DNA from 2 places in the Neorhizobium sp. P1_A6 genome. Region 1 is predicted to be linked to the other one. Evidence: riboswitches for the same ligand, from Rfam matches in the RefSeq annotation. Region 1 holds a riboswitch; the other holds the start of a gene.

The links. A riboswitch is a leader RNA that binds a small molecule or an ion and turns the genes downstream of it on or off. The one in region 1 is predicted to bind S-adenosylmethionine.
Region 2: linked by a shared signal. The riboswitch ahead of AC1D3C_RS19365 (O-succinylhomoserine sulfhydrylase) and the one ahead of metA (homoserine O-acetyltransferase MetA) in region 1 are both predicted to bind S-adenosylmethionine.

Annotation. Positions count from the first base shown of each region.
Region 1 is NZ_JBFTZM010000020.1:22,097-27,305, reverse strand. It holds gene AC1D3C_RS26675 (response regulator) at 1-219, opposite strand, end outside; gene AC1D3C_RS26670 (ABC-F family ATP-binding cassette domain-containing protein) at 379-2,199, opposite strand; gene AC1D3C_RS26665 (thiamine diphosphokinase) at 2,203-2,859, opposite strand; gene AC1D3C_RS26660 (AAA family ATPase) at 2,954-3,793, shown strand; SAM riboswitch at 3,847-3,924, shown strand; gene metA (homoserine O-acetyltransferase MetA) at 3,983-4,903, shown strand; gene AC1D3C_RS26650 (vWA domain-containing protein) at 4,916-5,209, shown strand, end outside.
Region 2 is NZ_JBFTZM010000009.1:201,487-206,290, reverse strand. It holds gene AC1D3C_RS19380 (ABC transporter substrate-binding protein) at 1-318, shown strand, start outside; tRNA gene AC1D3C_RS19375 (tRNA-Gly) at 590-663, opposite strand; gene AC1D3C_RS19370 (2'-deoxycytidine 5'-triphosphate deaminase) at 717-1,811, opposite strand; SAM riboswitch at 1,885-1,963, shown strand; gene AC1D3C_RS19365 (O-succinylhomoserine sulfhydrylase) at 2,008-3,192, shown strand; gene apaG (Co2+/Mg2+ efflux protein ApaG) at 3,353-3,745, shown strand; gene AC1D3C_RS19355 (tannase/feruloyl esterase family alpha/beta hydrolase) at 3,858-4,804, shown strand, end outside.

The DNA.
Region 1 (5,209 bases):
CCGGCCGTCCGAAAGATTGACATCGACCAGGGCGATATCGGCATAGGCGGCGAGCGCCAGGGCGTGTTTGCGGGCATTGGCAAAACCAGCGACTTTCAGGCCCATGGCTTCGATCGTCTCGGCAACATCGAGCGCGATCAGAAACTCGTCTTCGACAATCATAACTCTTTGATTCATCGCCTCAGTGGCCAGCCGACGACGCGTAACATTTGTCAGCATTGGATGTCCCCATTCGGTTGATCGGTTCCTGGCAGGCCGATCCGTCCCCGGGACATTTCGACCACTATTCACACCCAGAACGTCTCGGGACATCATATGTTCCGGTCCGCGACAAATATTTTTTTAGCTAACTATCTGTTAAGCTTAATAAATCGCAAATCAGCCTTCAATTTCCTCACGCAGCATTTCGAGTTCCAGCCATTCTTCTTCCATTTTGCTGATGCTTTGGCGCAACTTTTCCATCTCCGCAGCCAACTTGTTGAAGGCGGCGGGATCCTTGGTGAAGAGGTTGGGATCGGCCATTTTCTTCTCGCGGGCGGCGATCTCGGCCTCGGCCTTCGCCATTTCCTTAGGCAGGTTCTCGAGCGCGAATTTCTGCTTGAAGGAAAGTTTGCCTTTGCCCTTGGACGTGCCGGAAACCGAAGCCGCGGTATCGGTTTTTGCCCTGTCAGCTTTTTCCGTGCGGCGCCTTTCCTCCAACGCACCCTTCCGCTGCGCCAGCATATCCGTGTAGCCGCCGGCATATTCGATCCAGCGGCCGTCCGGTGCGTCCGGATTTGCGGGGGCGATGGTCGAGGTTACGGTGCGGTCGAGGAAGTCGCGGTCGTGGCTCACGAGGATGACGGTGCCGGTATAGCCGGCGACGATTTCCTGCAGCAGGTCCAGCGTCTCGATGTCGAGGTCGTTGGTCGGTTCGTCCAAGATCAACAGGTTCGATGGCCGGGCCATGATGCGGGCCAGCATCAGCCGGGCGCGCTCGCCACCGGAGAGGTTCTTGATCGGTGTCCTGATCTGCTCCGGCTGGAACAGGAAGTCCTTCATATAGCCTGCGACATGCCGCTGCTCGCCGTTGACCAACAGCGTCTCGCCGCGTCCATCCGTCAGATAATGGGACAGCGTGTCCTCGGGGTCCAGGTCCTCGCGCTTCTGGTCGAGCGTGGCGATTTCCAGGTTGGTGCCGAGCTTGACGGTGCCGGTGTCGGGCGCCAGCTGGCCGGTCAGCATCTTCAGCAGCGTCGTCTTGCCGGCGCCGTTCGGGCCGACGAGACCGATGCAGTCGCCGCGATGCACGCGGATCGAGAACGGCGCGACGATCGGCCGGTCGTAGCTTTTGGTGATGTTTTCGGCCTCGATGACCAGCTTGCCGGATTCGCGGCCCTCGCTGACGCTCGCCTGCACCGTGCCCTGCGGTCCTTTATGGCCACGGTAATTGCCGCGCATCGTCTGCAACTCGCCGAGGCGGCGCATGTTGCGCTTGCGGCGGGCGGTGACGCCGTAGCGCAGCCAGTGTTCCTCGCGCTCGATCGCCTTGCCGAGCTTGTGCTGCTCCAGCTCTTCCGCCTCCAATACCTCGTCGCGCCAGGCTTCGAATTCGCCGAAACCGCGGTTGAGACGTTGTGATGTACCGCGGTCGAGCCAGACCGTGGCGTTCGAGACCTTTTCGAGGAAACGACGGTCATGCGAGATCACCACGAGCGCGCTTCTCGTCTTGCGCAACTCCTCTTCCAGCCATTCGATAGTCGGCAGGTCAAGGTGGTTGGTGGGCTCGTCGAGCATCAGGATGTCCGGCTCGGGCGCCATGACCCGGGCAAGCGCTGCGCGTCGGGATTCTCCGCCGGAGAGCGTGTTCGGGTGTTCCTGGCCGGTGAGGCCCAGATGTTCGAGCAGGTAGGTGACGCGATAGGGATCGTCGCCCGGGCCGAGGCCCGCTTCGGCATAGGCCTGCACCGTCGAATAATCGGCGAAATCCGGCGCCTGTTCGAGATAACGGATGGTCGAGGAGGGATGGCGGAACACCTCGCCCGACTGGGGCTCGACCATGCCGGCGGCGATCTTCATCAGCGTCGACTTGCCGGAACCGTTGCGGCCGACGAGGCAGATGCGGTCGCCCGGCTCCACCTGCATGCCGGCGCCGGCGAGAAGCGGCGCGCCGCCGAAGCTCAGGAAAATATCGTCAAGTTTCAGAATTGGGGGCGCCAACAGTCAGGCTCCTGTAAAGTCGTGGGGGCGGGCAAGGATCATCGCCCTGCCTTTCCTCAAATGGAATTCCACCCGGCCTTCTGCAACGTTCGAGACGGTGCGCGAGGAGCCGAAGGGGAGTGAGAAGTTGTCGAGCGGATAACGTGCGCCGATGATATCGAGCCCTTCAAGGTCGGAAAAACCGATGACCGAAAACAGCGAACCCTTCGGCAGATCCAGTGTCCTTGTGCCCGGCAGCAGCGGCACGGCCTCCTCGTCACCCGACGTCAGCAGGATGTCGAGGTCGCGTTCGGCCAGGCTCATGGCGTGAAAGAGATGCTGAAGCGCGTGGTCGCTGCGCTCGCCGCCGAGCGCGCCGGCCAAGATCAGCCTTGTCGCGCCGCGTTCGATGGCTTCGGCCGTCGCGATCTCGCCGTCCGTCTCGTTCTTGGCCGGCGGAAAGGCCTGCCGCGCGACCTGCGGGAACTGCGCGATCAGCGCGGCATCCGAGGAATCGAAATCGCCGACCCAGAGTTCAGGCTTCACGCCGAGTGCTGACGCATGGCGCATGCCGCTATCGGCCGCAATGAAGCGGCTGCCGGCGATCGTCTCCCGCAGGCGATCGGTGACGCGCAAGTTGCCGCCGAGCAGAATGGTGAAGGTCGAATGGGTCATGCGCATTGCCCATAGCGCAAAGCCGGTGGAAAGGGAAAGCTGTTGCACCGCCTCGGGCGAGCTTTTAGTTTGCGGCGCGTTCACCGATCAGGATCACGAGATGCAGTTTCAGGGTACAGCGGACTATATTGCCGACAAGGATCTGATGGTGGCGGTCAACGCCGCGATCCGGCTCGAACGTCCGCTGCTGGTGAAAGGCGAGCCCGGCACCGGCAAGACAGAGCTTGCGCGGCAGGTGGCCGCGGCCCTCGGGCTCGATCTGATCGAGTGGAACATCAAGTCCACCACCAAGGCCCAGCAGGGGCTCTACGAATACGACGCTGTCTCGCGGCTGCGCGACAGCCAGCTCGGCGACGAACGCGTCCACGACGTGGCCAACTACATCCGCCGCGGCAAGCTATGGCAGGCCTTTGCCGCCGACAGGAAGCTCGTCCTATTGATCGACGAGATCGACAAGGCCGACATCGAGTTCCCGAACGACCTGCTGCAGGAACTCGACCGCATGGAATTCCATGTCTACGAGACCGGTGAAATGGTGCGCGCCAAGGTCCGGCCGATCGTCATCATCACCTCCAACAACGAAAAGGAACTGCCGGACGCCTTCCTGCGCCGCTGTTTCTTCCACTATATCCGCTTCCCGGACGTGGATACGCTCGCCCGCATCGTCGAGGTCCATTATCCCGGCATTAAGCAGACGCTGGTGCGCAATGCGCTCACCCAATTCTACGAAATCCGCGAGATGCCGGGGCTGAAGAAGAAGCCCTCGACCTCCGAAGCGCTCGACTGGATCAGGTTGCTGGTCTCCGACGATGTCGATCCGTCGGACCTGCGCGGCGACGTCAAGAACGCGCTGCCGAAGCTGCATGGCGCTCTCCTCAAGAACGAGCGGGACGTGCATCTCTTCGAGCGGCTGGCCTTCATGGCGCGGCGGGAGCGCTGAGCGGAAGATTATGCTCCCATTGACGCCGGTCGTAGCAAGGCGTATTTGAACTCCCGAGAATTCGTGGTGATTTGGCCGGCCGGCTTGCAGCCACGTTAAAAAAGTCGCTAAAGGGCCGCGAGAAGATGTCTTCCCACGGACCGGTCGCGATTTATCTTGCCGCCGGTTTTATTTTTGCTGGGTTGAGACATGCCGATCAAGATTCCCGATACGCTGCCCGCATATAGCACCCTCGTTTCCGAGGGCGTCCGGGTGATGACCGAAACCATGGCGGTGCGGCAGGACATTCGTCCGCTGCAGATCGGGCTGCTCAACCTCATGCCGAACAAGATCAAGACCGAGCTGCAGATGGCGCGCCTCGTCGGCGCCTCGCCGCTGCAAGTCGAATTCTCGCTGATCCGCGTCGGCGGCCACAAGGCCAAGAACACGTCGGAAGATCACCTCCTGTCCTTCTACGAGACCTGGGAAGAGGTGAAGCACCGCAAGTTCGACGGTTTCATCATCACCGGCGCGCCGATCGAGACGCTTCCTTTCGAGGACGTCACCTATTGGGACGAGATGAGGCAAATCCTCGACTGGACCGCGACCAACGTGCATTCGACCATGAATGTCTGCTGGGGCGCGATGGCGGCGATCTATCATTTCCATGGCGTGCCGAAATACGAGCTCAAGGAAAAGGCGTTCGGCGTCTATCGCCACCGCAATCTCGTGCCGTCCTCGATCTATCTCAACGGATTTTCAGACGATTTCCAAGTGCCGGTGTCGCGCTGGACGGAAGTCCGCCGCGCCGACATCGAGAAGACCCCCAACCTCGAAATCCTGATGGAATCCGAGGAAATGGGTATCTGCCTGGTGCACGAGAAGGCCGGCAAGCGGCTCTATATGTTCAACCATGTGGAATACGACTCCACCTCGCTGGCGGACGAATATTTCCGGGACGTCAATGCCGGCGTACCGATCAAGATGCCGCATAACTACTTCCCGCATAACGACGACACGCTGACGCCCTTGAACCGTTGGCGCAGCCATGCACATCTTCTGTTCGGCAACTGGATCAACGAGATCTACCAGACCACCCCCTATGATCCGGAGAAGATCGGTACCGAATAGGTTTTCGACGCGATGTTCATTCCCTTCTTCCTTCACCTCAAAGAAGCGAAGATCCCGGTGACACTCCGGGAGTTCCTTGACCTTTTGGAAGGCATGGAGGAAGGGATCGCGGATTTCGATGTGGAGGCCTTCTATTTCCTCGCCCGCACGGCGCTGGTGAAGGACGAGCGGCATATCGACAAGTTCGACCGGGTCTTTTCGTCCTATTTTCGCGGGCTGGAAATGGTCTCCGGGGAGCCTGGCCTGGATGTCGCCAGCATTCCCGAAGAATGGCTGCGCAAACTCACCGAAAAGCATCTGACCGAC
Region 2 (4,804 bases), on a different contig from region 1:
GTGCCTGACTATCCGAAGCTCGCGCAGCTCTGGTGGCAGGCAATCGGTGATGCGTCCTCGGGTGCCAAGACCGCCCAGGCGGCCATGGACTCGCTTTGCTCCGAGCAGGAAAAGGTCCTGCAGCGCCTGGAGCGCGCCAAGGTCCAGGGCGACATCGGCCCGAAGCTCGCCGAGGAACACGATCTCGCATACTGGAACAAGGATGCCGCCGCGAAAGGCAACCTCGCTCCGCAGCTCAAGATCGCAGCCGAGAAGGAAAAGCCCGTTACCGTCAACTACGACGAACTCGTAAAGAGCTGGGCTGACACCAAGAAGTAAGCCGGTTAGCCGGGCGCTCAAGGCGCCCGGCGACCACCGACTGCAAAATGCCTGGCTCGCGTGAAAGCTCCGGTGCTCGCGTAAAGCTCCGGTACACAATCCGATAGGCCCCGCTCGCCTCCGCGCCAGACACGCCTTCTCGAAAATCGCCTCCATGCCTCGGCCATCGACCGTGCCTCCGCGACATGGAGGCTGGTGATGCGTGCTTCCGGCACCACCACCAAGCCACGGGAAAATCGCTGGACGCCTACGGTTAAGACAAAGGGGAAGCTGGAGCGGGTGAAGGGAATCGAACCCTCGTATTCAGCTTGGGAAGCTGCTGCTCTACCATTGAGCTACACCCGCGTCAGGTTTCAGACTTCCAACAGACGGCCTCGCCTGTCAAGCCGGAGGTGGGGTCAGGCGCGAAAATGCTTGGACAGTTTCAGGCCCTGGGCCTGATAGTTGGAGCCGAGGCCCGTGCCGTACATGCCTTCCGGCTTGTCCATCATGTGTTCATAGACAAGGCGGCCGACGATCTGGCCGTCTTCGAGGATGAAGGGCACTTCGTGGCTACGCACTTCGAGCACCGCCCGGCTGCCCCGTCCCCCTGCCGCCTCGTGGCCGAAGCCCGGATCGAAGAAACCGGCATAATGGACGCGGAACTCGCCGACCAGCGGATCGAAGGGCGTCATCTCGGCGGCATAGAGCGGCGGCACGTGCACCGCTTCGCGCGAGACGAGGATATAGAATTCGTCCGGATCGAGGATCAGTTCGTTGCGGCCGCGGCTGTAAAGCGGTTCCCAGAAATCGAAGATGTCGTGCTGCGCCTTCTTGTCGACGTCGACGACGGCCGTGTGGTGTTTGCCGCGATAACCGATCAGGCCAACGCTATCGCCGGACAGATCGATCGACAGGGCGATGCCGCCGCCCGAGACATTCGGCTTGGCGGATGCGACCAGGGTCTCGTCATTGTGGAGTTGCAGGAGGTCCGGCTCGCTCAGCAGCGCATTGCCGACCCGGAAGCGGATCTGCGACAGGCGCGAGCCGCGGCGCACCACGATCGGGAAGGTACGCGGCGAGATTTCGAGATAGAGTGGCCCGGAATAACCGGTCGGGATCTTGTCGAACTCCTGCGCGTAATCGGTGATGACGCGGGTGAAGATGTCGAGCCGGCCGGTGGAGCTTTTCGGATTGGCGGAGGCAGACATATTGGCCGGCAGATCGAGCCGTTCCATCAGCGGCACGATGTAGACGCAGCCGGTTTCCAGCACGGCGCCTTCGGAAAGATCGATAACGTGCAGCTTCAGCCGATCGAGCTTATCGGAGACCAGGCTCGTCGGGCCTGGCATGAAGCTGGCGCGGACGCGAAAAGCCTTGGCACTCAAGCGCAGGTCCAGGCTTGCCGGCTGGACCTGGTCCCGGTCCAGTTCACGTTCGGAAATCAGCCGTCCACTGTCGAAAAGCGCCGCGATCGCGCGGTCTGCCAAAATTCCTGTTTCGCGAGCCATCATGTCTCTCTCAAGTTTTCGAGGCGACAAAACCAAATGCGAGCCATTGACGCAAGCGGGACGCGGCGCTATGCCACTCTTATCCCGTGGTGATTTGGCCGGTCGGCTTGCAGCCACGTTAAATAAGTGGCTAAAAAGACCGGGTGCGAAACCGGTCTGCTTATGCGACCGGTTTTTTTGTTCTGAATGGGGAACACGCATGACTAAGAATTGGCGCCCGGCAACTCAGCTCGTACACGGCGGCACGCTGCGCTCGCAATATGGCGAAACGTCGGAAGCGATCTTCCTGACCCAGGGTTTCGTCTATGACACCTCGGAAGCGGCGGAAGCCCGCTTCAAGGGCGAGACCGACGGCTTCATCTACGCCCGCTATGGCAGCCCAACCAACGACATGTTCGAAAAGCGCATGTGCATGCTGGAAGGCGCCGAAGATGCGCGCGCCACAGCATCCGGCATGGCTGCCGTTACCGCCGCGATCCTCTGCCAGCTGAAGGCCGGCGACCATATCGTCGCGGCCCGCGCCCTGTTCGGCTCCTGCCGCTGGGTGGTCGAGACGCTCGCTCCGAAATATGGCATCGAATGCACGCTGGTGGACGGCCGCTTCCTCGAGAACTGGGAAAAGGCGATCACTCCGAAGACCAAGGTGTTCTTCCTGGAAAGCCCGACCAACCCAACGCTCGAAGTGGTCGACATTGCCGGTGTCGCCAAGCTCGCCAACCAGATCGGCGCCAAGGTCGTCGTCGACAACGTGTTTGCGACCCCGCTCTACCAGAAGCCGTTGGAACTCGGCGCGCATATCGTCGTCTATTCGGCCACCAAGCATATCGACGGCCAGGGCCGCTGCCTCGGCGGCGTCGTGCTCTCCGACAAGGCCTGGATCGACGAGAACCTGCACGACTATTTCCGCCATACGGGCCCGGCCATGTCGCCGTTCAATGCCTGGACGCTGCTGAAGGGCATCGAAACCCTGCCGCTGCGCGTCAAGCAGCAGACCGAGAGCGCCTCGAAGATCGCCGACTTCCTCGCCGAGCAGAAGCAGGTCGCAAAGGTCATCTATCCTGGCCGCAAGGACCATCCGCAGGCCGATATCATCGCCCGGCAGATGAAGGCCGGCTCGACGCTCGTCTGCTTCGAGCTGAAGGGCGGCAAGGACGCGGCCTTCAAGCTGCAGAACGCGCTGGAGATCGTCAGGATTTCCAACAATCTCGGCGATTCCAAGAGCCTGATCACCCATCCGGCGACCACGACGCACAAGAACCTGACGGACGAGGCCCGTGCCGAACTCGGCATCTCACCCGGCACCGTGCGTCTGTCGGCCGGCATCGAGGATACCGACGACCTGATCGAGGATTTCGCTCGGGCGCTTTCAAAGGCCGGCATGTAAGCATTGGCTTTGCGGGGTGGTGGATCGACCAGAAATTCACCATCCCGGTTATCCTTAACTTCAACTAATGCCCATACTCGGTTGTTCAAACCGCGAGAATTCTTGACGTTGCGGCGCCTCTGTACAATATCGAACCAAGTTGGATTTGTTGAGGTGTCGCATGTATCGCGCCCGGACAAGAGATATCGATGTCGCCGTCGAGCCCTATTATCTGGAGGAGCAATCCAATCCGGAAGAGAGCCGTTATGTCTGGGGCTATCGTATCGTCATCGAAAATCATTCGACGCTCACCGTGCAGCTCGTGCATCGCTACTGGAACATTACCGACCAGAACGGCATCGTCGACGAAGTGGACGGGCCTGGTGTCATCGGTGAGCAGCCGCGGCTGAAGCCCGGCGACAGCTACGAGTATTCTTCAGGATGTCCGCTCGACACCCCGTCCGGCCTGATGTTCGGCCACTACGACATGCAGACCGACGACGGCGAAACCTTCGAGGTGACGATCCCGGCTTTCTCGCTGGATTCACCAGGCCTGATGCGCGTCCTCAACTAGACGGCGCTGCCGACAACCTGCAGGTTATGGGTGGCGGCGGTTTTTCTATTTGTTACCCCTTTCCTCCTGCGGCATCTTGGCACCGTCAAACGGTCTTTGGGAGGAGTACTTGATGGCACGTTCCGCTTTGCCGGTCATTCTGCTGGCGTCCTGCGCGTTCACGACGCTTACGGCCTTTACGCCGGCGCTCGCACAAAACAAAAGCAGTTTCATCGACCAGAAGGACCGGCCGGATTTCGCTTCCGCCACGGTCTCGCCGCAGATCGCCTGCGGTATGTTGAACAGCCAATCCTTTGCCGAGGTCGCGACGCTGAAAGCCACGCATGTCGCGGGTGTCGGCAACGTGCCAGGCCATTGCCAGGTGACGGGCTATATCCGGCCGCAGGTCCGTTTCGAAATCACCCTTCCGGACAACTGGAACCGCCGGCTCTACATGTTCGGCAATGGCGGATATGCCGGCGAAGACCTTGCCGCAGCGTCGCGGATCACCACCCGCAATGCCGCACTTACGAAAGGCTTTCTCACCGTCCAGCAGAATACCGGCCATGATGCGGTCACCTATAAGCTCGGGGATTTTGCACAGGACCTCGGCCTCTTGATCGACTACGGATCGCGCGCAGTGCATGTGACGGTCGACACGGCCAAGACGATCGCCGCACGCTATTACGACCGGCATCCCTCCTTCTCCTATTGGGACGGCTGCTCGACCGGCGGACGCCAGGGGCTGATGGCGGCACAACGCTATCCGGGCGATTTCGATGGCATTCTTGCCGGAGCGCCGGTCCTCGATCTCACCAATACGCAGATCTGGGGCGTCTGGAATGCGCGAGCGCTCCTCAAGGCTCCGATCAGCCGGGCCCAGCTTCCGGTGCTCGCCAAGGCGGTTATGGACAAATGCGACGCGATCGACGGTGCCAAGGATGGGCTGATCGCCGATCCGCGCCAATGCAATTTCGATCCGGCCAAGGACCTGAAGATCTGCGAGGCCGGCGGTTCGGACTGCTTCACGCCTGCGCAGGTGGACACGCTGAAGACGCTGGCGGGCGGTGTGAAGATCAA